4 regions of the Kitasatospora sp. NPDC059812 genome follow, and region 3 is predicted to be linked to each of the others. Evidence: riboswitches for the same ligand, from Rfam matches in the RefSeq annotation. Region 3 holds a riboswitch; each other region holds the start of a gene.
What was found. Region 3 has a riboswitch for cyclic di-AMP ahead of ACFV6D_RS31335 (peptidoglycan DD-metalloendopeptidase family protein). Riboswitches for the same ligand answer to the same signal wherever they lie in the genome.
Positions count from the first base shown of each region.

Region 1: another riboswitch for cyclic di-AMP. It lies ahead of ACFV6D_RS22920 (transglycosylase family protein); the one in region 3 lies ahead of ACFV6D_RS31335 (peptidoglycan DD-metalloendopeptidase family protein).
Region 2: another riboswitch for cyclic di-AMP. It lies ahead of ACFV6D_RS00340 (NlpC/P60 family protein); the one in region 3 lies ahead of ACFV6D_RS31335 (peptidoglycan DD-metalloendopeptidase family protein).
Region 4: another riboswitch for cyclic di-AMP. It lies ahead of ACFV6D_RS33520 (M23 family metallopeptidase); the one in region 3 lies ahead of ACFV6D_RS31335 (peptidoglycan DD-metalloendopeptidase family protein).

Region 1 is NZ_JBHWIO010000047.1:58,041-63,165, reverse strand. It holds gene ACFV6D_RS22935 (ATP-binding protein) at 1-299, shown strand, start outside; gene ACFV6D_RS22930 (DUF397 domain-containing protein) at 673-936, opposite strand; gene ACFV6D_RS22925 (hypothetical protein) at 1,496-2,473, shown strand; cyclic di-AMP (ydaO/yuaA leader) riboswitch at 2,904-3,064, shown strand; gene ACFV6D_RS22920 (transglycosylase family protein) at 3,051-4,475, shown strand; gene ACFV6D_RS22915 (hypothetical protein) at 4,698-4,898, shown strand; gene ACFV6D_RS22910 (LacI family DNA-binding transcriptional regulator) at 4,970-5,125, opposite strand, start outside.
Region 2 is NZ_JBHWIO010000001.1:73,271-78,395, reverse strand. It holds gene ACFV6D_RS00350 (hypothetical protein) at 1-943, opposite strand, end outside; gene ACFV6D_RS00345 (C40 family peptidase) at 1,132-2,178, opposite strand; gene ACFV6D_RS00340 (NlpC/P60 family protein) at 2,406-3,551, opposite strand; cyclic di-AMP (ydaO/yuaA leader) riboswitch at 3,562-3,711, opposite strand; gene ACFV6D_RS00335 (NlpC/P60 family protein) at 4,050-5,084, opposite strand.
Region 3 is NZ_JBHWIO010000086.1:17,872-22,996, forward strand. It holds gene ACFV6D_RS31335 (peptidoglycan DD-metalloendopeptidase family protein) at 201-1,160, opposite strand; cyclic di-AMP (ydaO/yuaA leader) riboswitch at 1,163-1,345, opposite strand; gene ACFV6D_RS31340 (MFS transporter) at 1,658-3,190, shown strand; gene purB (adenylosuccinate lyase) at 3,215-4,645, opposite strand; gene ACFV6D_RS31350 (MarR family winged helix-turn-helix transcriptional regulator) at 4,796-5,125, opposite strand, start outside.
Region 4 is NZ_JBHWIO010000100.1:19,386-24,510, reverse strand. It holds gene ACFV6D_RS33525 (alpha/beta fold hydrolase) at 1-465, opposite strand, end outside; cyclic di-AMP (ydaO/yuaA leader) riboswitch at 807-965, shown strand; gene ACFV6D_RS33520 (M23 family metallopeptidase) at 978-1,811, shown strand; gene ACFV6D_RS33515 (hypothetical protein) at 1,873-2,862, opposite strand; gene ACFV6D_RS33510 (GNAT family N-acetyltransferase) at 2,905-3,477, shown strand; gene ACFV6D_RS33505 (sensor domain-containing protein) at 3,668-4,408, shown strand; gene ACFV6D_RS33500 (hypothetical protein) at 4,527-5,125, shown strand, end outside.

The DNA.
Region 1 (5,125 bases), on a different contig from region 3:
AGGGCGAGTACGACTTTCCCATACAGCCGACCCCCGAGGGCCGGCTGCCGATCCGAATAAGCCTGGTCCACCGCTCTCCCCAGGTGGTCTGCGCGGTGAGCGACCCGAGCTGCATCGGCCCGGTCGCCCGGGAGGCGGACTTCGTCGCCGAGTCCGGCCGCGGACTGCACCTGGTGGAGTCCTTCAGCCGCTCCTGGGGTTGGCACCCGCTGGGCAGCGGCAAGGTGGTCTGGGCCCTGTTCGAGGCGGAGCCGGCCACCGGTTCCGAACTCGGTGGACGGCACCGGCGCTCGGCCTAGCGCCAGGCGGCGCGCGGCCGGCCGAGGGAGGCCCCGGGAGGACCGCACCCCGGGCTCCGCGGGGCGGCTCGACGGGCCTGGCGCAGGTGCGCCACGGGCTCCGGCTCAGTCCTCAGGACGATTCCCACGACGATTGCCGGGCCGGCCCCCCGGACGAGCCGGCCGGACTGACGGCCGGACACCCCGGCGGCCCGACCCCCGTCCGGGCCCCCAACCGTGCGCGGGACCACCCGCCGCGCCTGCGTGCGGTCGGCCGCGAGAGCGCCCGTCGGGAGAACGCCCGTCGCGTGGCCCCGGACCGGCCCCGGACAAGACAAAGGCCGTCGCGGTGTCAGCACCCACGACGGCCCCCCGATGGCAGGACGGCGGCCGGTCAGACCGCCAGGTGGTCGAACTCCCCGTCCTTGGCCCCCAGCAGCAGGGCGGCGATCTCGGCCCGGGTGTAGATGAGCGCCGGCCCTTCCGGGAAGCGCGAGTTGCGCATCGCCACATCGCCCCCCGGCAGGGCCGCGAACTCGACGCAGTTCCCCTGGGAGTTGCTGTGCAGGCTCTTCTGCCAGAGAACCCCCTTGAGGTCGGCGGCCGCCATCCCGTTGTAGGTGTCGTACGAGCCGTGCGTGTCCTGCGAGTCGTGCATAGAAATCTCCCGAAGAGCTCCGGAGTGGTCGTCCAGCGCGGCGCTCCCGGCACCCGCCGAACGAACGGACCGGCCCCGTACCGGCCCGGCACAACGCCTCACTTGACGCGATGATAGCTGCTGTGCACGTGCATCAGCACGGGACATTGCAGGTGCACGAGGCCTTTCACCGGCAGTTCGGAACTCTTCACGGGCCCTTCTCCTGACGGTACGTAAACGGACATAGCCGAGTGAATCGCCAGATTCTCGATAACCGGCCGTGAGCGGTTCCCCGCTGAATGTTGATCTTCAGACGCCCGGAGTCGCGCTGCCGTGACGCTCCGTCAGGCGACCTCCTGGCTGTGAGACATCTCACGCGCCACACAGGCAACTCGACGCCCCGTCGGACACGTCAGGGCTACGAGCGGTGATCGCTCGAAGGCTGGGTGAGATATGTCCGGATTGCGGGCAAACCGCCCGGACGGACACGGCGGGAACGCGGCGCACCCGCCATGACCACGTGAAACTCGAACGGCAGCCGAATGCAGGCCTGACGGGCCGATGTCCTACGATCTCCGGCATGAGCACCGCAGCCATCCCGGGCGCGCCACTGCCCGTCCGCACTCCAGGCTCCCGTGCGCGGGGGCGCCACCGCCGCCCCGAGCGCCCCGAGATCCCGGCCGGCTCCCCGGCCCTGGTGCTCGCCGTGCCCGCGACCGCCGGGCCCGAGTCCCGCTCGGTCGTCGAGGAGCTGCTGTCGATCGTCCGCAGCGAGCAGAGCGGCATCCAGACCGCCGTCGGCTACCTCCCGGGCGAAGCCGCCCAGGGGGTCGACAGTGACGACCGCACCGTCGCCGAACTGCTGGCCATGGCCGCCGAGGCGGGCCTGCCCGCGCCGGTCCTGGTGCCGCTGGTACCCGGCCCGCACGGATTCCTGACCGAACTTCACGCCCTCGCCGCGGAGTACGGAGCCCCCGTCACCGACGTGCTCGGCCCGCACCCGCTGCTCGCCGAGGCCGTGCACGTGCGCCTGTCCGAGGCCGGTCTGGCACGCGCCGACCGGGCCCGGCTGTTCGCCATCGCGACCGCCGCGGACGGCGTCGTGCTGACCACCGTCGGCGGCGAGGAGGCCGCTGCCGCGGCCGGCATCACCGGTGTCCTGCTGGCGGCACGACTGGCCGTCCCGGTCGTGCCCGCCGCGCTCGACGTGCCGGGCTCGGTCGCCGCGGCCGTCAACCACCTCAAGGAGACCGGCTCCCAGCGCCCGGCGCTGGCCCCGCTGGTGATCGGGCCGGAGGCCGACTCCGAACTGCTCGCCACGGCCGCCGAGGAGACCGGCTGCCCGTCCGCGGCGCCGCTGGGCGCCTACCCGACGGTCGGCCAGCTGATCGCCGCCACCTACCTGGCCGCGCTGCCGGCACCCTCCCCCGAGGCCCTGGCGCAGGCCGAGGCCGAGGCGGCGGAGACCGCCGAGGGCGCGCACGCCGACCACTCCGGCCGGGGCGGTCACGCCGCCCACGCCGCTCGCACCGCCACCGAGGAGTCGGCCGGCCAGTAGCGGTCACCGCACGCGTGAAGGGCCCGGAACGTAGCCGTTCCGGGCCCTTCCTGCTTGTCCCGTAAGGGAGTTAAAGGGCGAATAGGTGCGATGTCCGTTCTATCCGCATTTGTTCGCCGTCGCTCGATCCATCCCCCGACGGCCACAGTGTGGACGCACCTCCTTCTCGGCGGGCGGCCCCCGGGGGACCCGACCCGCCGTCACCCGCCTCCTGAAGCACAGACAGTTGTGCACGCCCTTCGCGGCATTGCCGGAAATCGGCCATTTTCGATCATGGCGAGCGAGGGGAACGACCGTTCTCGCCAAACCGTGATGCGCGTCACAGGTGTTTGCAGTTTGAACTTAAGTCTGCTTAACGTGCTCCCCGTTCGTGGCCACACGAACCCAGTTCATCCGCGACGCCGAGTCCTGCCGTCGGATGTCCTGGCAGCGCGAAAACGCACCACGGCAGGAGCGGGGGACCCACAGGTAAGTCGCCCCGGACCGTTCCCCGGAACGATCCAGGGCTAGGGGTGAAGCCGCGCCCACAGCGCGGCCGGGCAACTCCAGCCCGAATCCGACAGCTCACCTCGCAGGCGTGGGAGAGGACTGCGTCTTCATGCTGCCCACCAACGGCACCCGTCTGTCCAGTCGTACCCGACGCGTGATCGCCGCCATCGGCGTCGCGGGCGTCGGCCTCACCATCCCCTGCCTCACCTCCGGCACCGCCTCCGCCGCCTCCGTCGCCACCTGGGACAAGGTCGCCCAGTGCGAGAGCACCGGCAACTGGAGCATCAACACCGGCAACGGCTTCTACGGCGGCCTGCAGTTCACCTCCAGCACCTGGGCCGCCTTCGGCGGCACCGCGTACGCCCCCCAGGCCAACCAGGCCACCAAGGACCAGCAGATCGCCGTCGCCGAGAAGGTCCTCGCCTCGCAGGGCCCCGGCGCCTGGCCGGTGTGCTCGGTCCAGGCCGGCCTGACCAAGGGCGGCGCCGCGGCTGCCGTCGACACCTCGGCCGGCTCGACCACCGGCTCGGCTGCCAGCTCGACCGCCACCAAGCCCGCCGCGAAGCCGGCCACCCCGGCCGCCAAGCCCGCGCAGAGCCAGGCCCCGGCCACCCCGGCCGCCAAGCCCGCGCAGAGCCAGGCCCCGGCCACCCCGGCCGCGAAGCCCGCCAAGCCGGCCGCACCGGCCCAGGACCAGGCACAGGCCCCCGCCGACTCCGCCAACGGCACCTCGGCGCAGAAGGGCCAGAACCAGGCCCAGAACAGCGCCCAGCCCCAGGGCGACGACTACACCGTCGCCTCCGGCGACTGGCTGTCCTCGATCGCCGACAAGCACAACCTCCAGGGCGGCTGGCAGCGGCTGTACGAGCTCAACCGCGGCACCCTGACCGAGGGTCCGGACACCATCTACCCGGGCCAGCGCCTCTCGTTCAAGGACGGCGGCCAGGCCCAGCAGTCGGCTCAGACCGACCAGTCCGGCTCGGACTTCACCTGGTTCGACCGCTCGCAGAAGTCCGGCCAGACCTCCAACGGCGCCGCCGTGAACGCCAAGCCGACCGCCCAGCCGCAGGCCCCGGCCCCGGCCCCGGCCGCCAAGCCGGCTTCCAAGCCGGCCGCCCAGGCGCAGACCCCCGCTCAGGCCCCGGCCGCCACCGGCAGCATGGCCGCCGCGGTCTCCTTCGCCCAGTCGAAGGTCGGCCAGGCGTACGTCTACGGCGGTACCGGCAACGGCGGTTGGGACTGCTCCGGCCTGACCCAGGCCGCGCTGCGCGCCGCGGGTGTCTCCGTCCCACGCGTCGCCGCCGACCAGGCCGCCGCCAGCACCCGCGTCTCGCTGGACAGCCTGCAGGCGGGCGACCTGCTGTTCTGGTCCAACAACGGCCAGAACTCCGGCGTCTACCACGTCGCGATCTACATCGGCGGCGGCCAGTACGTCGAGGCCGCCAACCCGAGCTCGGGCGTGCGCCTGCAGACCGTCGCCAACTGGGCGCCGGACTTCGCCGGCCGGGTCTGAGCACGACCCGCGGGTGACAGCTGACAACTGACGGCTGACAGATAACAGATTTCAGATAACAGATTTCATCATCTGTTATCTGTCAGTCGCCGCCCGCCCCGGCGGTCGCCCGGCGCCGCAGGAAGGCCGCCGGCAGGCCGCCGGGCAGGACCGCCCGAGGCCATGGTCAAAGCCCGCCCCCAGCGGGCATGCTGCTGCTCCGGCACCCGAGGAGGAGTCACCATGGCCCAGGTCACCGTCACACTCGACGCCAACCTCGCGATCGACGCGATGATGCTCTCCGGCACCAAGAACCCGCAGGACGCCGTCGAACTCGTCCTGCGCGACTACCTGGCCCGCGGCCGCCGCACCGAGACCCGCACCGGCGACGCCACCGACGGCCAACGGCTCACCGAGAGCCGCCCCACGGACCACGAGGGCTGACCCGGCACCCGGGCGGCACGCAACGGGCCCCGGAGAGCAACAGCTCTCCGGGGCCCGTCCGTTGACCGTCCTCAGCGCGCGCAGGCCCCCGTGGAGCCGCGCATGACCAGCTCCGGCTGGAACATGAACTCCCCGCGCTGGACCGCGTTCCCGCCGACCTCCTCCAGCAGCGCGTCCACCGCCGCGGTCGCCATCGCCTCGACCGGCTGGCGGATCGTGGTCAGCGG
Region 2 (5,125 bases), on a different contig from region 3:
GCCGGCGGTCCCGGTCCTCCCCCTGCCCGTCGGCCGCGCCGACCGCCCGGTAGAACGCCACGAGCCGCTCGGGCCCGTAGCGCCGGGCGATCAGCTCGCAGGCGAGCCACGCCTGCTCGTACGCCTGGGCGATGCCGTCGGCGCCCGCGGTGAAGTCCCGGTCGGCGGGCAGCGCGGCGGGCAGCCGGCCGGCGGCGACGTCCCGGGCCAGCTCGGGGGCGATCTGCTGCGGGCGCCGGCCGGAGCCACGGTAGGCGGTCCAGTCGGCGACACCCTCGGAGAGCCAGAGCGGTGTCCAGGCCCGGGTGTCGGCCCTGGTCGCGACGTGGGTGGCCTCGTGGGTGACGACCACCTGCCGGCCGAAGTCGCTGAGCCGCCCGAACGTCCCGGGGTTGACCAGCACCCGGTCGGCGGGGGTGTGCCAGGGCGCGCCGGGGGCGGCCGAGGTGACCGCCGCCATGCCCGTCCAGCCCGCCGGGTCGACCTCCAGCAGCCGGGCGAACTGCTCTGCGGTGGCGGGCACTTCGAGCAGCAGGCGGCCCGCCCAGCCGGTGCCCCAGACCTCGCTCACGGCGGGCACGGCCCGGTCCGCCACCGCGACCAGGCCGGCCGGGTCGGGTCCGTCGGCCAGGCCCAGCACCAGGCAGTGCGCGCCCGCCGCGGACCGGGCGGAGCCGAGGTCCCAGAGTGCCGGGGGCCCGCTCGCGCTCTCCTCCCGGTCGACCCGCCAGCTGCCGCCGGCCCGGACCAGGTCGATCCGGCGCGGGTACACCACCGGGTAGTCGTCGTACCCGGTGATCCGGACCGCCAGGTCGGCGGCGGCCGTGAGCCGCTCCGGCCCGGCGTCCGCGCCGAGCACCAGGTTGCGGTAGCCGGCCTCGATCGCCGCCGGTCCGGACCAGGAGGGCAGCGCCCGGGCCCGCGTGCCCAGCAGTGCGGCCACCTCGGCCCGCCGGTCCGCCGCCCACCGGCCCGACGCCCGCCCGGCCGCCGAGGGGGCCGCCGGGGCGGCCGGCGGCAGCGACAGCTGGGCCAGCCCGCCGGCCGCGAGCAGCAGCGCACCGCGCCGGGACAGCGTCCGGCGGGCGCCGTCTATCGGGTAGGGGGCGTCGGGGTCGGACAGTGCCGGGCTCAGAGCCGGACCACCCCCGCGACCGGCATCGCGTTGACGCTCTCGTAGCGGACCCTGGCGCCCGGGTAGGGGGCGTGCACGATCACCCCGCCGCCGGCGTACATCCCGACGTGGTGCATGTCCCGGTAGAAGATCACCAGGTCTCCCGGCCGCGCTTCGGAGAGGCTGACCCGCTGCCCGGCGTACGCCTGGGCCTGCGAGGTGCGCGGCAGGGTCACTCCGGCCTGCCGCCAGCTGTAGTACATCAGACCGGAGCAGTCGAAGGCGCGGGGCCCGGTGGATCCGTAGAGGTAGGGCGAGCCGATCATCCGCACCGCGGCGGCCAGCGCGGCCGCCCCGCGCTCGGAGGCGGGCGGGGCCGTGCCGAGGTCCAGCCGGTCGGTGCCCCGGGTGGCGCGCTGCTCGGCCTCCTGGGCGTCCTGGGCGGCCATCCGGGCCCGCTCGGCGACGCCCAGGCTGTTCAGCAGCCGCTGGGCCTTGGTGAGCCGCTGCTGGATCTGCTGCTTGCTGTCGGCGAGCGAGCGGCGGGCCTGGTCGAGTTCGGCGAGCTTGCCGGCGGTCTCGGTGCGGCGCTGGTCGAGCCGGCGCTGGCGGGTGGCCAGTTCGTGCAGGGTCTCCTGCTGCCGCTCGGCGGCCTGGTCGAGGGTGCGGGCCCGGGACAGGTAGCCCTCCGGGTCGGTGGAGAGCATCAGCTGGACGGTCTGGGCCATGCCGCCGCCGCGGTACTCGGCGCCGGCCACGGTGGCGAGGTCGCCGCGCAACTGGTTGAGCTGCTCCTGGGCGACGGCGATCTCGCCCTGGAGGACGGTCGTCTCGCCCTGGAGGCGCTGCTGCGTCTCCAGGGCGGCGTTGTACTTCTCGGACGCCTGCTCGGCCTCGCCGTAGAGCTGTTCCACCTGCGCCTTGACGTCCTTGCGGGTGGGCGTGTCCGGCACGGCGGGGGCGGCCTGGGCGCTGCCGCCCGCCGTCACGCCCAGGGCGGTGGTGGCGGCCGCGGTCAGCACCAGCGCACGGGCGAGCAGTTGGGGACGACGGTGCACGGGCATGGCGGCAGCGGCTCCGATCCGGCGGTGGGGCCCCGCCGCCGCACCAACGCGGGCGGCCCTGGAAGCGGAGTCCGGTGGCAGACGTTAGCGAGTCCGGGCAACCGAGTCCAAACCCCTGCCAACCCGAATATTTGACCCGTAATCGGACATCAGTCCGAGGCGCCGGAAAAGCCGCAGGCCCGGCCTTCCGTGGTGGAAGGCCGGGCCTGGGAGGGCCTGCGCGAGGATCAGACCCGCACGATGGAGGTCAGCGGCATGTTGCCGACCGCCTCGTAGCGGACCGACGCGCCGGGCTTGGGCGCGTGCAGCACCTGGCCGTTGCCGGCGTAGATGCCGACGTGGTGGGCGTCCCCGTAGAAGATCAGCAGGTCGCCGGGCTGGGCCTGGGAGAGGTCGGTGCCGATCCGGGTACCGGCGTGGGCCTGCTCCTGCGAGGTGCGCGGCAGCGCCACGTCGACCTGGTTGAACGCCCAGACCATCAGGCCCGAGCAGTCGAAGGAGCCGGGGCCGGAGGCGCCGTAGACGTACGGGCTGCCGATCTTGGAGGCGGCGATGGACAGCGCCGCGGCGCCGCGCGAGCTGCCGGCGCTCGGCTTGGTGACCGGCGCGGCGGGGGCCTGCGACGCGCTCAGGTCGGTGCGGCTGTTGTCGCGGGAGGAGCGGTCGGCGGCCTGCTGGGCCGCCGCCTGCTGCTGGGCGGCCTTCGCGGCGGCGTCGGCCTTCGCCTTGGCCTCGGCGGCGGCCTTCTCCTCGGCCGCGCGGATCGCCTGGCGCTCCTGCTCGGACAGGGTGTTGAAGAGGTCCTGCGCGGCCTTGAGCTTGCCCTGGACCTCGTCCTTGGCGCTCTTCAGCTGCTGGGTGGTGGTCTCCATCTCGGCGAGCTTGCCCTGGGCCTCGGAGCGCACCTGGTCGAGCTTGCGCTGCTCGTCCTGGAGCTGCTTGAGCTGGCCCTTCTGGGTGCCGCCGGCCTGGTTCAGCGTGTCGGCCTGGCTCAGGAAGGTGTCCGGGCTGGCGGAGAACATCAGCTGGACGGTCTGCGATATGCCGCCGTTGCGGTACTGCTCGCCGGCGATCTCGGCCAGGCCGCCCTGAAGGTCGGTCACCTGCCCCTGCTGCCGCGCCACCTGGTCCTGGAGGTCGGTGACCTGCTTCTGCAGCTGCTGCTGCTTCTCCTGGGCGGCGTTGAGCTTCTCGGTCGCGACCTCGGCCTGCTCGTTGAGCTGGTCGACCTGCTCCTTGACCTGGTCCTTGGTCGGCTGCGGGTCGGCGTGGGCGCCGGACTGCGCGGACAGCGCGACGGCCGCGGCGGCGAAGCCGGTCATGATCGAGACCCGGGTGCGACTAGCGGGCTTGGGACGACGATGGGACGCCACGAAGGCGGACTCCTTCTTCCTACGCCGTCTACCGGGTGAGCTGACGGGTTCGGGCCGGAAGCGTGCCCTACGACGCCTCACGGCCGTTCCACCGGCCGACCTGGCGCCGATTCACCCCGGAGGAACGTGGTTCCCCGGCTCCGTTCGACAGCACCCCCGACTGCTGGGCTCCCCGTCGGGCAGGCACTGGGCCCGCCCCGCTGCGTCACGAACTCGACGGAAACCACCGCCGTCACCCTGGCTGGGCGATCGGGAGTGCGGTGGTTCGGGGCACGACCCTAGTAACTGAACCGTGATCCGTTCAAATCCTTGTCAGAAAAAAGACGGAAGAAGACCAAAGTTCTTTTGTGAATATGACACATAGTGATCACCGCCGTACGCAAAGCTGATCAGTCTTCACCGGGGACTCGCACGGCGGACAAAACCCGAACGCCACCCCCGGTCGGAGGGTGGCGTGGATCACAGGCCCGGACGGGGCCCTTCGGGCGTGTCGGGCCGTCAGACCCGGCGGATCGTGTTGATCGGCATCGCGTCGACCTTCATCACCTTCACCACGTCGCCGGTGTGCGGCGCGTGCACCACCATGCCGTTGCCGATGTACATCCCGACGTGGTGCCGGTCGGGGCCGTAGATGACCAGGTCGCCCGGCTGGGCCTGGTCCAGCGTGACCTTGGTGCCGACGTTGCCCTGCTCCTGCGAGGTACGCGGCAGCGAGACGCCGGCCTGGCCGTACGCCCAGACCATCAGGCCCGAGCAGTCGAAGGTGGTCGAGCCGGTGGCGCCCCACACGTACGGCGAGCCCTGCTTGCTCATCGCCTTGGCGACGGCCACGCCCGCGTAGCCGCCGGCCTGCGGGAGGCTGCCGAGGTCGGCCCGGTCGCTGCCGCGCGAGGCGCGGTCGTCCTGCTGCTGCTGGGCCCGCAGCGCGGCGCGGTCGGAGGCGCTGAGCGAGTTCAGCAGATCCTGCGCGGCCTTGAGCTTCTGGTTGACGTCCGTCTTGGCCTGGTTCAGGTCCTTGGTGGTGGAGTCGAGCGAGGCCAGGACGGCGGCGGCCTCGGACTTCTCCTGGTCCAGCCGACGCTGCTGGTCCAGCAGGCCCTTGAGCGCCTCGGACTCGCTGGCGCTGGCCTGCTGGGCGCTGGACGCCTTCTCCAGGTAGCCGGACGGGTCCGAGGAGAGCATCAGCTGGACGGACGGGTCGATGCCGCCGGTGCGGTACTGCTCGCCCGCCACGCCGGCCAGGCCGGTCTGGAGCTGGGTCATCTCGTCCTGGCTGCGGGCCACCTTGTCCTGCAGCTGGTCGGACTGCTTGCGGAGCTGGTCGGCCCGCTCCTTAGCGCCGTTGTACTTCTCCGCCGCCTGCTCCTGGTCCTGCTGGAGCTGGTCGATCTGCGCCTTGACGTCGCTCTTGCTGGGCTGGGGCGCGGCGTGCGCGGCGACCTGCGCGGAGAGGGCGACCGCGGTCGCCGCGGCAGCGGTGAGCACGGAGACCCGGGCGCGGCTCGGCTGCTTGGGACGGCGGTGGGAGGCCAAGGGAATTGCTCCTTCTTCCATCGGCCTCACCCGATCAGGTG
Region 3 (5,125 bases):
CGCGCCCGCCCCCCCCCCCCCCCCGGGCCGGCCTGGGCGTGTCCCGCGCCCATGTCCACTGCTGCGGCGATCACCCGGTCGAGCGGTCACCCGACATGACCATCCCGGGCGGTCGATTCGCCCCGTAGCAGCGGTGGTTCCTCACCCGACGCATCCGGCACATCCGGTGCATCCGGTGCATCCGGTGCATCCGGCACTGGTCAGAGCGCGACGCCGTGGGCCCGCAGGTAGGCGACCGGGTTGATGTCCGAGCCGTACTCCGAGCCGTTGCGGATCTCGAAGTGCAGGTGCGGGCCGGTCACGTTGCCGGTCGCGCCGGAGAGGCCGATCTGCTGTCCGGCCTTGACGGCCTGACCGATCTTCACACCGATCGAGGAGAGGTGCGCGTACTCGGCGAAGTGGCCGTCGGCGAGCTTGATCTCGACCTCGTTGCCGTAGGCGCCGCCGTTGCCGGCCTTCACCACGACGCCGTTGCCGACGGCGCGCAGCGGGGTGCCGGTGGAGGCGACGAAGTCCTGGCCGGTGTGGTGGCCGGAGGCCCACATCGAGCCGGCCACGCCGTAGGCGGTGCCCAGCTTCGGGCTGGCCAGCGGGGCGACGAAGGCGGAGGCGGCGGCGACCGGCACGGCGGTGACCGCGGTGGTCGGCGCGGCGGTCTGCAGCTGGGTCTGGAGCTGGGCGGACGGCTTGGCCGCCTCGGTCCGGACCTCCAGCTGGGCCTGCGGCTTGGCGGCGGTGGTGGCCGGCGCGGCGTCCTGGGCGGACGGCTGGGCGGGCTTCGCCGGGGCAACGGGCTTGGCCGGGGCGGCCTGGCCGGCGATCACGAGCTGCTGACCGGGGAAGATCAGGTCCGGGTTGCCGCCGACGACCTCGCGGTTGTGGTCGTACAGCGCCTGCCAGCCGCCGTCGACGTGCTGGGCGTCGGCGATCCGGGACAGGGTGTCGCCGCTGACGACGCGGTAGCTCTCCTGCGACGGGGCCTGGGCCTGGTCGGCGGGAGCGGCGGCCGGGGCGGCGGTGACGGCGGCGGCCGGCGCGGGGTAGGCCTGGGCGCTCATCGCGGTGACGAGCGGCAGGGCGAAGGAGACACCGGTGACGGCGGTGGCGATCCCGATGCGGGCGGCGCGGGGCAGGGCGATACGACGAGCCTGTGCAGGCATGGAATTTTCCTCTCCGACGCCTGCGAGGTGAGCTGTCGGGTTCGGGCTGGAGTTGCCCGGCCGCACATGCGGCTTCACCCCTAGCCGGCCCTGGATCCGGGTACGCGAAAGCGTGCCGTTTCCGGTCCGGCGACTTACCTGTGGGTCCCCCGCTCCTGCCGTACAGAGTTCGGTGCGAGCCACCGGGCAGCGGCAGGATTCGGCGTTCCACCCGGTGGATCCGTCCGGACTGGCCGGGCGGTCGCTGAACTAAAACCCATCCGTTCGGGTGAAGCAATGTCGATCACTTGAACCGGCAACAACCCCCCGAGCTGCGGTGACCCTCCGAATGATCGGCTGCACCGTACGTGCACAATCCATTCACCCGGCGCCACTGATCCACGACGCTGCGCCGATTCCGCCACCGCTGCGCACCCACCCGCTCACGCACCGCGCACCCACCGACACACCCCCCGGTGACCCTTGTCACGTACGCCCCACGGGCGCAGGATCGGCCCGTGGCCACCTCCGAAGCAGGAACACTGCGCCTGGGCACCTCGCGGGGACGCTGGGTCCTCCTCGCGACGGTGCTCGGCTCCAGCATGGCGATGCTCGACGGCACCGTGGTGAACGTCGCGCTGCCCCGCATCGGCACCGATCTCGGCGCCTCCCTCGCGTCCCTGCAGTGGACGCTCAACGCCTATCTGCTCACCCTGGCCGGACTGATCCTGCTCGGCGGCGCGCTCGGCGACCGGTACGGCCGGCGCCGGGTCTTCCTGATCGGCGTGCTCTGGTTCGCCGCCGCCTCCGCGGCCTGCGCCGCCGCCCCCACCATCCACGTGCTGATCGCCGCCCGCGCCGTCCAGGGCATCGGCGGGGCGCTGCTCACCCCCGGTTCGCTCGCCATGCTGCAAGCCGTCTTCCACCCGGACGACCGCTCGGCGGCGGTCGGCCTGTGGTCGGGCCTCGGCGGGGTGTCGGCCGCGGTCGGCCCCTTCCTCGGCGGCTGGCTGGTGGACGGCCCCGGCTGGCGGTGGATCTTCCTGCTGAACCTGCCGCTCGCGGCCGCCGTGGTCGCGGTCACCTCCCGGTTCGTCCCCGAGAGCCGGAACGAGAGCGCCGTCGGCCGCTTCGACGTGCTCGGCGCGCTGCTCGCCGCGCTCGCCCTCGGCGCGATCACCTATGCGCTGACCGCCGCCGGAGAAGGCCTGTCCCCCGCGGTCTGGCTCACCGGCGTGATCGGCCTGCTGCTCGGCGCGGCCTTCATCGCGGTCGAGCGCCGCGCCGCCGAGCCGATGCTGCCGCTCGGCCTCTTCTCCTCCCGGCTGTTCACCGCCGTCAACCTGGTCACCCTCTGCGTCTACGCGGCGTTCAGCGGGGTGTTCTTCCTGCTGGTGGTGCAGTTGCAGATCGTCTCCGGCTTCTCCCCGCTGGTCTCCGGCCTCGCCCTGATCCCGATCACCGTGCTGATGCTGACCCTGTCGGCGCGCGCCGGGCGGCTGGGCAAGCGGATCGGCCCCCGGATCCCGCTCACCGTCGGTCCGCTGCTGTGCGCCGCCGGGGTGCTGCTGATGCTGCGCATCGGCCCCGGCTCCTCCTACTGGGCGGACGTGCTGCCCGCCGTCACGGTGCTGGGCTGCGGGATGACCCTGCTGGTCGCGCCGCTGACGGCGACGGTGCTGGCCGCCGTCGAGGTCCGGCACGCGGGCATCGCCAGCGGCGTCAACAACGCCGCCGCCCGCGCGGCCGGGCTGCTCGCGGTCGCCGCGCTGCCCTCGCTCGCCGGGCTGAGCGGCGACGCCTACCGGGTGCCGTCCGCCGTGGACTCCGCCTTCCGCACCGCGATGCTGATCTGCGCCGGACTGCTGGTCACCGGCGGGCTGACGGCCTTCGCCACCGTCCGCGGCAACGTGCTCGCGCCGGTGGACCGCCCGGTGGCCGAGCCGGACTGCGAGTGGGCCTGCGGCACCACCCCACCACTCGACCCGGGCCACGTCCACACGGACGAGGGCCCCGCCACCGGATCGGCGGCAGGGCCCTCAGCCGGCTGACGAATCGTCAGGAAGTACTGCCCGTCAGAGAATGTCGGCCGGCGCGTACTTGGCGGCCTCCGGGTAGGCGGCGGCGACGGCCTCCACCTGGCGGACCACCTCGGCGACCTGGGCGCCGGCCGCACCGGTGAAGGAAAGCCGGTCGGCCAGCAGCGCGTCCAGCCCGGCCCGGTCCAGCGGGATCCGCTCGTCGGCGGCCAGCCGGTCCAGCAGCTCGTTCTCGCGGCCACCCGCACGCATCGCCAGCGCGGAGGCGACGGCGTGCTCCTTGATGACCTCGTGCCCGGTCTCCCGGCCGACGCCCGCGCGCACCGCGCCCATCAGCACCTTGGTGGTGGCGAGGAACGGCAGGTAGCGGTCCAGCTCGGCCTCGATCACGGCGGGGAAGGCGCCGAACTCGTCGAGAACGGTCAGGAAGGTCTCCAGCAGGCCGTCGAAGGCGAAGAAGGCGTCCGGCAGCGCGACCCGGCGCACCACCGAGCAGGAGACGTCACCCTCGTTCCACTGGTCGCCGGCCAGCTCGCCGGTCATCGAGGCGTAGCCGCGCAGGATGACGGCCAGGCCGTTGACGCGCTCGCAGGAGCGGGTGTTCATCTTGTGCGGCATCGCCGAGGAGCCGACCTGGCCCTCCTTGAAGCCCTCCGTCACCAGCTCGTGGCCGGCCATCAGACGGATGGTCTTGGCCAGGCTGGACGGCGCGGCGGCCAGCTGGACGAGGGCGGTGAGCACCTCGAAGTCCAGCGAGCGCGGGTAGACCTGGCCGACGCTGATGAACACGTTGTCAAAGCCGAGGTGCCCGGCGACCCGGCGCTCCAGCTCGGCGAGCTTGTCGGTGTCGCCACCGAGCAGGTCCAGCATGTCCTGGGCGGTGCCGACCGGGCCCTTGATCCCGCGCAGCGGGTAGCGGGCGATCAGCTCCTCCAGGCGGCGGAAGGCGACCAGCAGCTCGTCGGTGATCGACGCGAAGCGCTTGCCCAGGGTGGTGGCCTGCGCGGCCACGTTGTGCGAGCGGCCGGCCATGACCAGCTCGGAGTGCTGGGCGGCCAGGCGGGCCAGCCGGACCAGCACGGCCACCGTACGGTCGCGCACGTGCTCCAGCGACTGGCGGATCTGCAGCTGCTCGACGTTCTCGGTCAGATCCCGGGAGGTCATGCCCTTGTGGATCTGCTCGTGGCCGGCGAGTTCGCTGAACTCCTCGATGCGGGCCTTCACGTCGTGGCGGGTGACCCGCTCACGGGCGGCGATCGAGCCGAGGTCGACCTGGTCGATCACCCGCTCGTAGTCGGCGACGGCGTTCGCCGGTACCTCGACACCGAGGTCCTGCTGGGCCTTCAGGACGGCGAGCCACAGGTGGCGCTCGAGGACCACCTTGTGCTCGGGGGACCACAGCTGGGCCAGGGTCGCCGAGGCGTACCGGGAGGCCAGGACATTGGGGATCTGGGGCTTCGCGCTCACGCTTCGCAAGCCTAACAGCCGAGGTCAGCCGGAACGTCGGCGCATCGGGCGGCTACGGCCCGGGCCGGAGCGGACGGCTCCGACCGGGCCCGCCCGACGGCTCCCGCCGGGCGCGGCGCGGTCCGTTACCGGGCGGCTTACTGGGCTGGCTTACTGGGCGGCGCCGGCCCGGCCGGCCAGCACCGGCAGGACCTGCCCGCAGATCGAGTGCAGCGCGATCCGCTGCTCGTCGGTCATCGCCTCGAACGCCTGGTGGGTGCGGGCCATCTCGCCGCGGATGCGGTTCAGGATCTCCCGGCCCTCGTCCGTGATCACGACGATCTTCACCCGGCGGTCGCCGGCGGCGGCCTCCCGGTGGGCCAGGCGCAGCGTCTCCAGCCGGTCCACGATCCCGGTGACGTTGGAGGCGTCGCAGCCCAGCCGTCCGGCCAGCGCCCGCATCGGCACCGGCTCCTGCACCGCGCCGAGCGCCTTGGCCTG
Region 4 (5,125 bases), on a different contig from region 3:
GGGCGAGTGGACGGTCAGGGCGCCCATGACGCGGAGGGCGCCGCGCATGAGGGCGCCGGGCGGGGGGTTCTCGACGAAGGCGTCGATCAGGGCGATGCCGGCGACCCGTTCCGGGGCGTCGCCGGCGGCCTTGACGACTGTCGCGCCGGTGTAGGAGTTGCCGACCAGGACGGCGCGGCCGATGCCGAGGTGGTCGAGCAGGGCGAGGACGTCGGTGGCGATGGCGGCGGGGGAGTAGTCGTCCCAGATGATCGAGGATTCGCCGAAGCCGCGCAGGTCCATGGTGATGACCCGGCGGCCGGCGGCGGCCAGCAGCGGGTGGAGGTGCCGGTAGGCGGCGCGGGTGTCGAGCATTCCGGGGAGCAGCACGACGGGGGTGCCGTCGCCCTGCCGGGTGTCGTCGTAGGCGAGGCGGCCGCCGGTGACGTCGAGGTACTGGGTGGTGGGGGCGCTGGTGGCGTTCATGGTGGGCCTCCGGGGGCTGCCGGTGCGGGCTTCGGCGTGCTGCCGATAGCCATAAAGCTAAGGCTAATAGCCTTAGCCGTCAAGCCTTCGCACCCTGTGGGGCGGGGGAGGTCAGTGGTGAGTGCCTGAATGAAGGGCCGTCCGTTGACGTCCGATCACGTGAGGTGGCGTCAATGGTGTTCAAGCGTGCCCAAGGGGCCCAAGGGGGACAAAACGCCCTTCGCGTCCCAGAGTGCCCCGCCTGTCTCCGGTCGTCCCGGGCGAACGGCTTGGAATCAGGGCCTCCTAGGATTAACGTTTGATAACGCAGCGCGGTCCTCAACGCCGTACCCAGACGGCACCGTGCGCCGTCGCCTAATCCCGCCGACCGGCCTCCGGGCAGGTCAGGGAGCCGGGGAACCACGTTCCTTGGGGTGAATCGGCGGGGCTTCGGCCCAGCCGTAGGAGACCTTCCTGCTCCGAACCCGTCAGCTAACCCGGTAGGCGCGAAGGAAGGAAAGGAGCGCGCCTCCGTGGCGTCGACGCACACCCCGGCACACCCGGCCGGCCTCGCAGCAGGTACCCGGCTCCTCGACCACCCCGGCCCGGACGGCCCCGAGTACGCGGGCCCGGACGCCGAGACCAACCGGCACCGGATGCCGCGTCAGGTCCGTGGGACCTCCCCGCTGCTCGGCGTCACCGCCGTCGCCGCGACCCTGGGCGCCACCGGCTTCGCCTCCGCCACCCCGGCCGCCGCCCCCGCCATCGAGACCCCGGACGAGACCCCGGTCGCCCTCTCCGCCGACCCCGGCCTCGCGCTCGCCGCCCGCATCCAGCTGCAGGCCGACAGCCAGCGCACCGCCGCCGAGGAGGACGCCCGCGTCCAGGCCGCGAAGGAGGCGGAGGCCAAGGCCGCCGCCAAGGAGGCCGAGGCCAAGCGGGCCGCCGAGGAGGCCGAGCGGGCCAAGGCCGCCGCCCTCACCCTGCCGGTGCGCGACTACCACCTCACCGCCCACTACGGCCAGAGCGCCCGCTACTGGGCCCACCTGCACACCGGCCTGGACTTCGCCGCCGACACCGGCACCCCCGTCTACGCGGTCGGCCAGGGCACCATCACCTCGGCCGGCTGGTCCGGCTCGTACGGCTACCGGATCGTCGAGACCCTGCCCGACGGCACCGAGATCTGGTACTGCCACCTCTCCTCGATCATCAAGGGCTCCGGCAAGGTCGGCTCCGGCCAGCAGATCGGCAAGGTCGGCGCCACCGGCAACGTCACCGGCGCGCACCTGCACGTGGAGGTCCGCCCCGGTGGCGGCGCCCCCGTCGACCCGGAGACCTGGTTCCAGCAGCGCGGCCTCAACCCCTGACGCACCCGCGAAGCCCCGGCCGCCGGAACCGAAAGGCACCGGCGGCCGGGGCTTCGCCGCGTCACTCCTGCGCCGGGTCCGCCGGGTCCGCCGGGTCCGCCGGGTCGGCCGGCCCCGCCGGGTGCGCGTCGGACTCTTCCTGCGCCGGCCCCGCCAGCTCCTCCAGGCGGGCGTCGAACTCCTCCTGCGCCAGCCCCGCCAGGTACGCGTCGATCTCCTCCTGCCCCGGCTCCGGCGCGAGGTCCGGGAACTCCTCCACCAGCAGTCGCGGCAGCCCGGGCACCGTCCACTCCCCGTACAGGTCGAGCGCGGCCTCCACCGCCGCCTCCTCGAACGCCCCGAAGTCCCCGGCCAGTTCGTCCGGCATCGGCCGCCCCAGCGCGGTCAGCTCGGTCAGGTTGCGGTAGCTGCGCCGCATCAGGCCCTGCTCCAGCAGCCGACGCGCGCCGTCGGTGGCCATGCCGACCGAGATCACCCGGGTCGGGCTCCAGCCCTGCTCGTCCACCTCGTCCAGCCAGCCGGTCTGCGCCAGTGCGGCGAACCTGGCCAGCCGCTCCTCCTGCGCCAGCTCCCGGAAGCCGGTCAGCCACTCCCGCACCGCCTCCGGATCCGTGACGTCCGCCCCGTACGCGTGCAGCAGCAGCGCGTACAGCCGGGGCCAGGTCACCAGGTCGGCGCGGCGCAGCAGCCCGGCCGCGACCTCGCCCTGCCACTCGGCCTCGGCGTGCAGCCGCTCCTGGCGCTTGGCGTTGAGCCGCTTGGCGGCCCGCTGGTGGTCGGTCAGCAGCCGGACGGCGGCGCCGTACGCGAACGGGTCCGCCTCCGGTTCGGGTTGGACGTACAGGTAGAGCCGCTCGTACAGCAGGTGCTCCACCGCGTTCGAGGTCAGTTCGGGCCAGCCGTCGTGCATCCTGCCCTCGCCCAGCTCCAGCAGGGCCAGCACCGCGCGCAGCGGCGCTTCGGCCACCGGGGTGCGGTCCTCTTCCGCCGCCCAGGCGAGCAGGTCGGCGGCCCTGGTGCGCGGGGCGAGCCGCAGGTCTTCGTCGTTCATAGCTCGAACGGTAACCGCTGGCCGGGAGTAGGGTCGGCTGCCATGGTCCCCGTACGACTCACCGGCCCCCGGCTGGCCATCCGCGAGTATCACCACACCCCCGGCGACGTGGACGCGCTGCACGGGCTGTTCGGCGACCCGGAGGTCACCCGCTACCTCCCCTTCGAGCCGCGCGACCGCGAAACCTGCGCCGACCAGATCGAGCTCTACCTGGAGGAGGCGATGGCGCCGGAGCGGGACACCTACCGGCTGGCCGTCACCCGGCGCGACGACGCCGAGGACCCGGTGGACGCCGTGCCGATCGCCCACGCCTCCCTCACCCTCGGCAAGCACCGCTCCGCCCACCTCGGCTACGTGCTGGGCCGCGACGTCTGGGGCCGCGGCTACGCGGGCGAGATCGCCGGCCTGCTCTGCGAGCTCTCCTTCGAGGCCCTCGGCGTGCACCGGCTGGCGGCCCGGGTCGACGTGGACAACGCCGCCTCCGCCAAGGTGCTCCTCCGGCTCGGGTTCCAGCTGGAGGGGCGGGTCCGGCACGACCTGTACAAGGGCGGCGCCTGGTCCGACTCGTACCTGTACTCGCTGCTCGCCGACGAGTGGACCGGCGCGACCGGCTGACCTTTCGGCGCGGACGTCCGGCGCGGACATCTGGCGCGGACATCTGGCGCGGACCCGGGGCAGGCCTGCCAGGTCAGGCCCGGGGGGTTAACCCCACCCCCGATCCGCCAGGCCTCCGGATCCTCCCCGGCCCGCCGTTCGACCAGACTGATGCCATCAGCAGCCGAGAACGAGGGACCGGGGCCGGGACATGAGCATCAGCCGAAGCACGCAGGACCGCGAGTGGGACGTCCTCGGTGGTTACGGCGACGACCCGCGTCCCGCTCGGGCCCACCGGACCGAGGAGCCGCCGGCCGTCTGGCGGGCGCCGTTCTCCAAGCACTACTACCGCGAGATCGGCTACACGCTCACCGGCCTGCCGCTGTCGGTCATCGGCTTCTCCGTCTCGATCATCCTGTTCTGCATGGGGGTCGGCACCTTCGTCACCGTCCTCGGCCTGCCCGTGCTCGCCCTCCTGACCACCGTCGCCCGCGGCATGGGCCGGATGGAGCGGGCCCGGGTGCGCGGCATGCTGGCCCTGGACGTGCCCGCCCCGGCGCCGGTGCGCCAGACCCGCCCGGGCACCTGGGGGGCGATCACCGCGCGGCTGGCGGACCCGGCCGGGTGGAAGGCCGCGTTCTACCAGGTGGTGATGTTCCCGTGGGCGGTCCTCAGCTTCGCCCTGTCGCTGGTGTTCCTGCTGCTCGGCTGGGCGATGGCGCTGTACCCGCTCTACCAGTGGGTCTTCCCGGCCTTCACCCCGTGGCGCGGGTACCGGCTCTTCGACTTCTACGACAGCGACAACGTCCAGCACGTCTACTACGTCGAGGGGGCCTGGCAGATCGCCGGCTTCTCGCTGGTCGGGGTGCTGCTCATCATCCTCACCGCCCAGCTGGTCCGCGGCCTGACCAACGTGAACCGGGCCGCCGCCCAGGGCCTGCTCGGCCGCTGAACCCCGCGGGCCTTCCCGGTCCCGCCCGCTTCCCCGGTCCCGCCCGCCTCACCGGCCCCGCCCGCGCCCCGGACGTGCTCCGGATGCGGACGGGGCCGGCCCGTGTTCGGATGGCCGGGTGGCCGCCGCACACACCCCCGCCGACCCGGGCGCCCTGGGCCGGGACATCCTGGTCACCTCCCGCCCGCTGGACGAGTACTGCGACCTGTTCGACCTCACCCGGGCCCAACTCGCCGCGCTGCCGGGCCCAGTGCTGGACTGCCCGGGCGGCGCGGCCGGCCTGGCCGCCGAGGCGCGCCGGCTCGGCTGCCGGGTGATCGCCGCCGACCCGGCGTACGCGCTCCCCGCACCCGAGGTCGCGGCCCACGCGCTGGCGGCCCGGGCGTCGATGGCCACCGCGATGGCCGCCCGCCCGCACCTGTACCCGTCGCCGCGCTCCTGCCGACCGGACCGCTACCTGCGCAGCTGGGACCGCGCCCGCCGCCTGTTCGCCGCCGACTCGGCCGCGCACCCGCAGCAGTACGTGGCCGCCGCGCTGCCCCGACTGCCGTTCGCGGACGGCGCCTTCGCGCTCACCCTGAGCGGCTACCTGCTCTTCGCCTACCCCGAACTGTTCGGCCCTGAGCGGCAGTTGGCCGCCCTGGTGGAACTCGTCCGGGTGACCTCCCCGGACGGCGAGGTCCGCGTCCAGCCGCTGCACGACGGCCACGGCCTCCG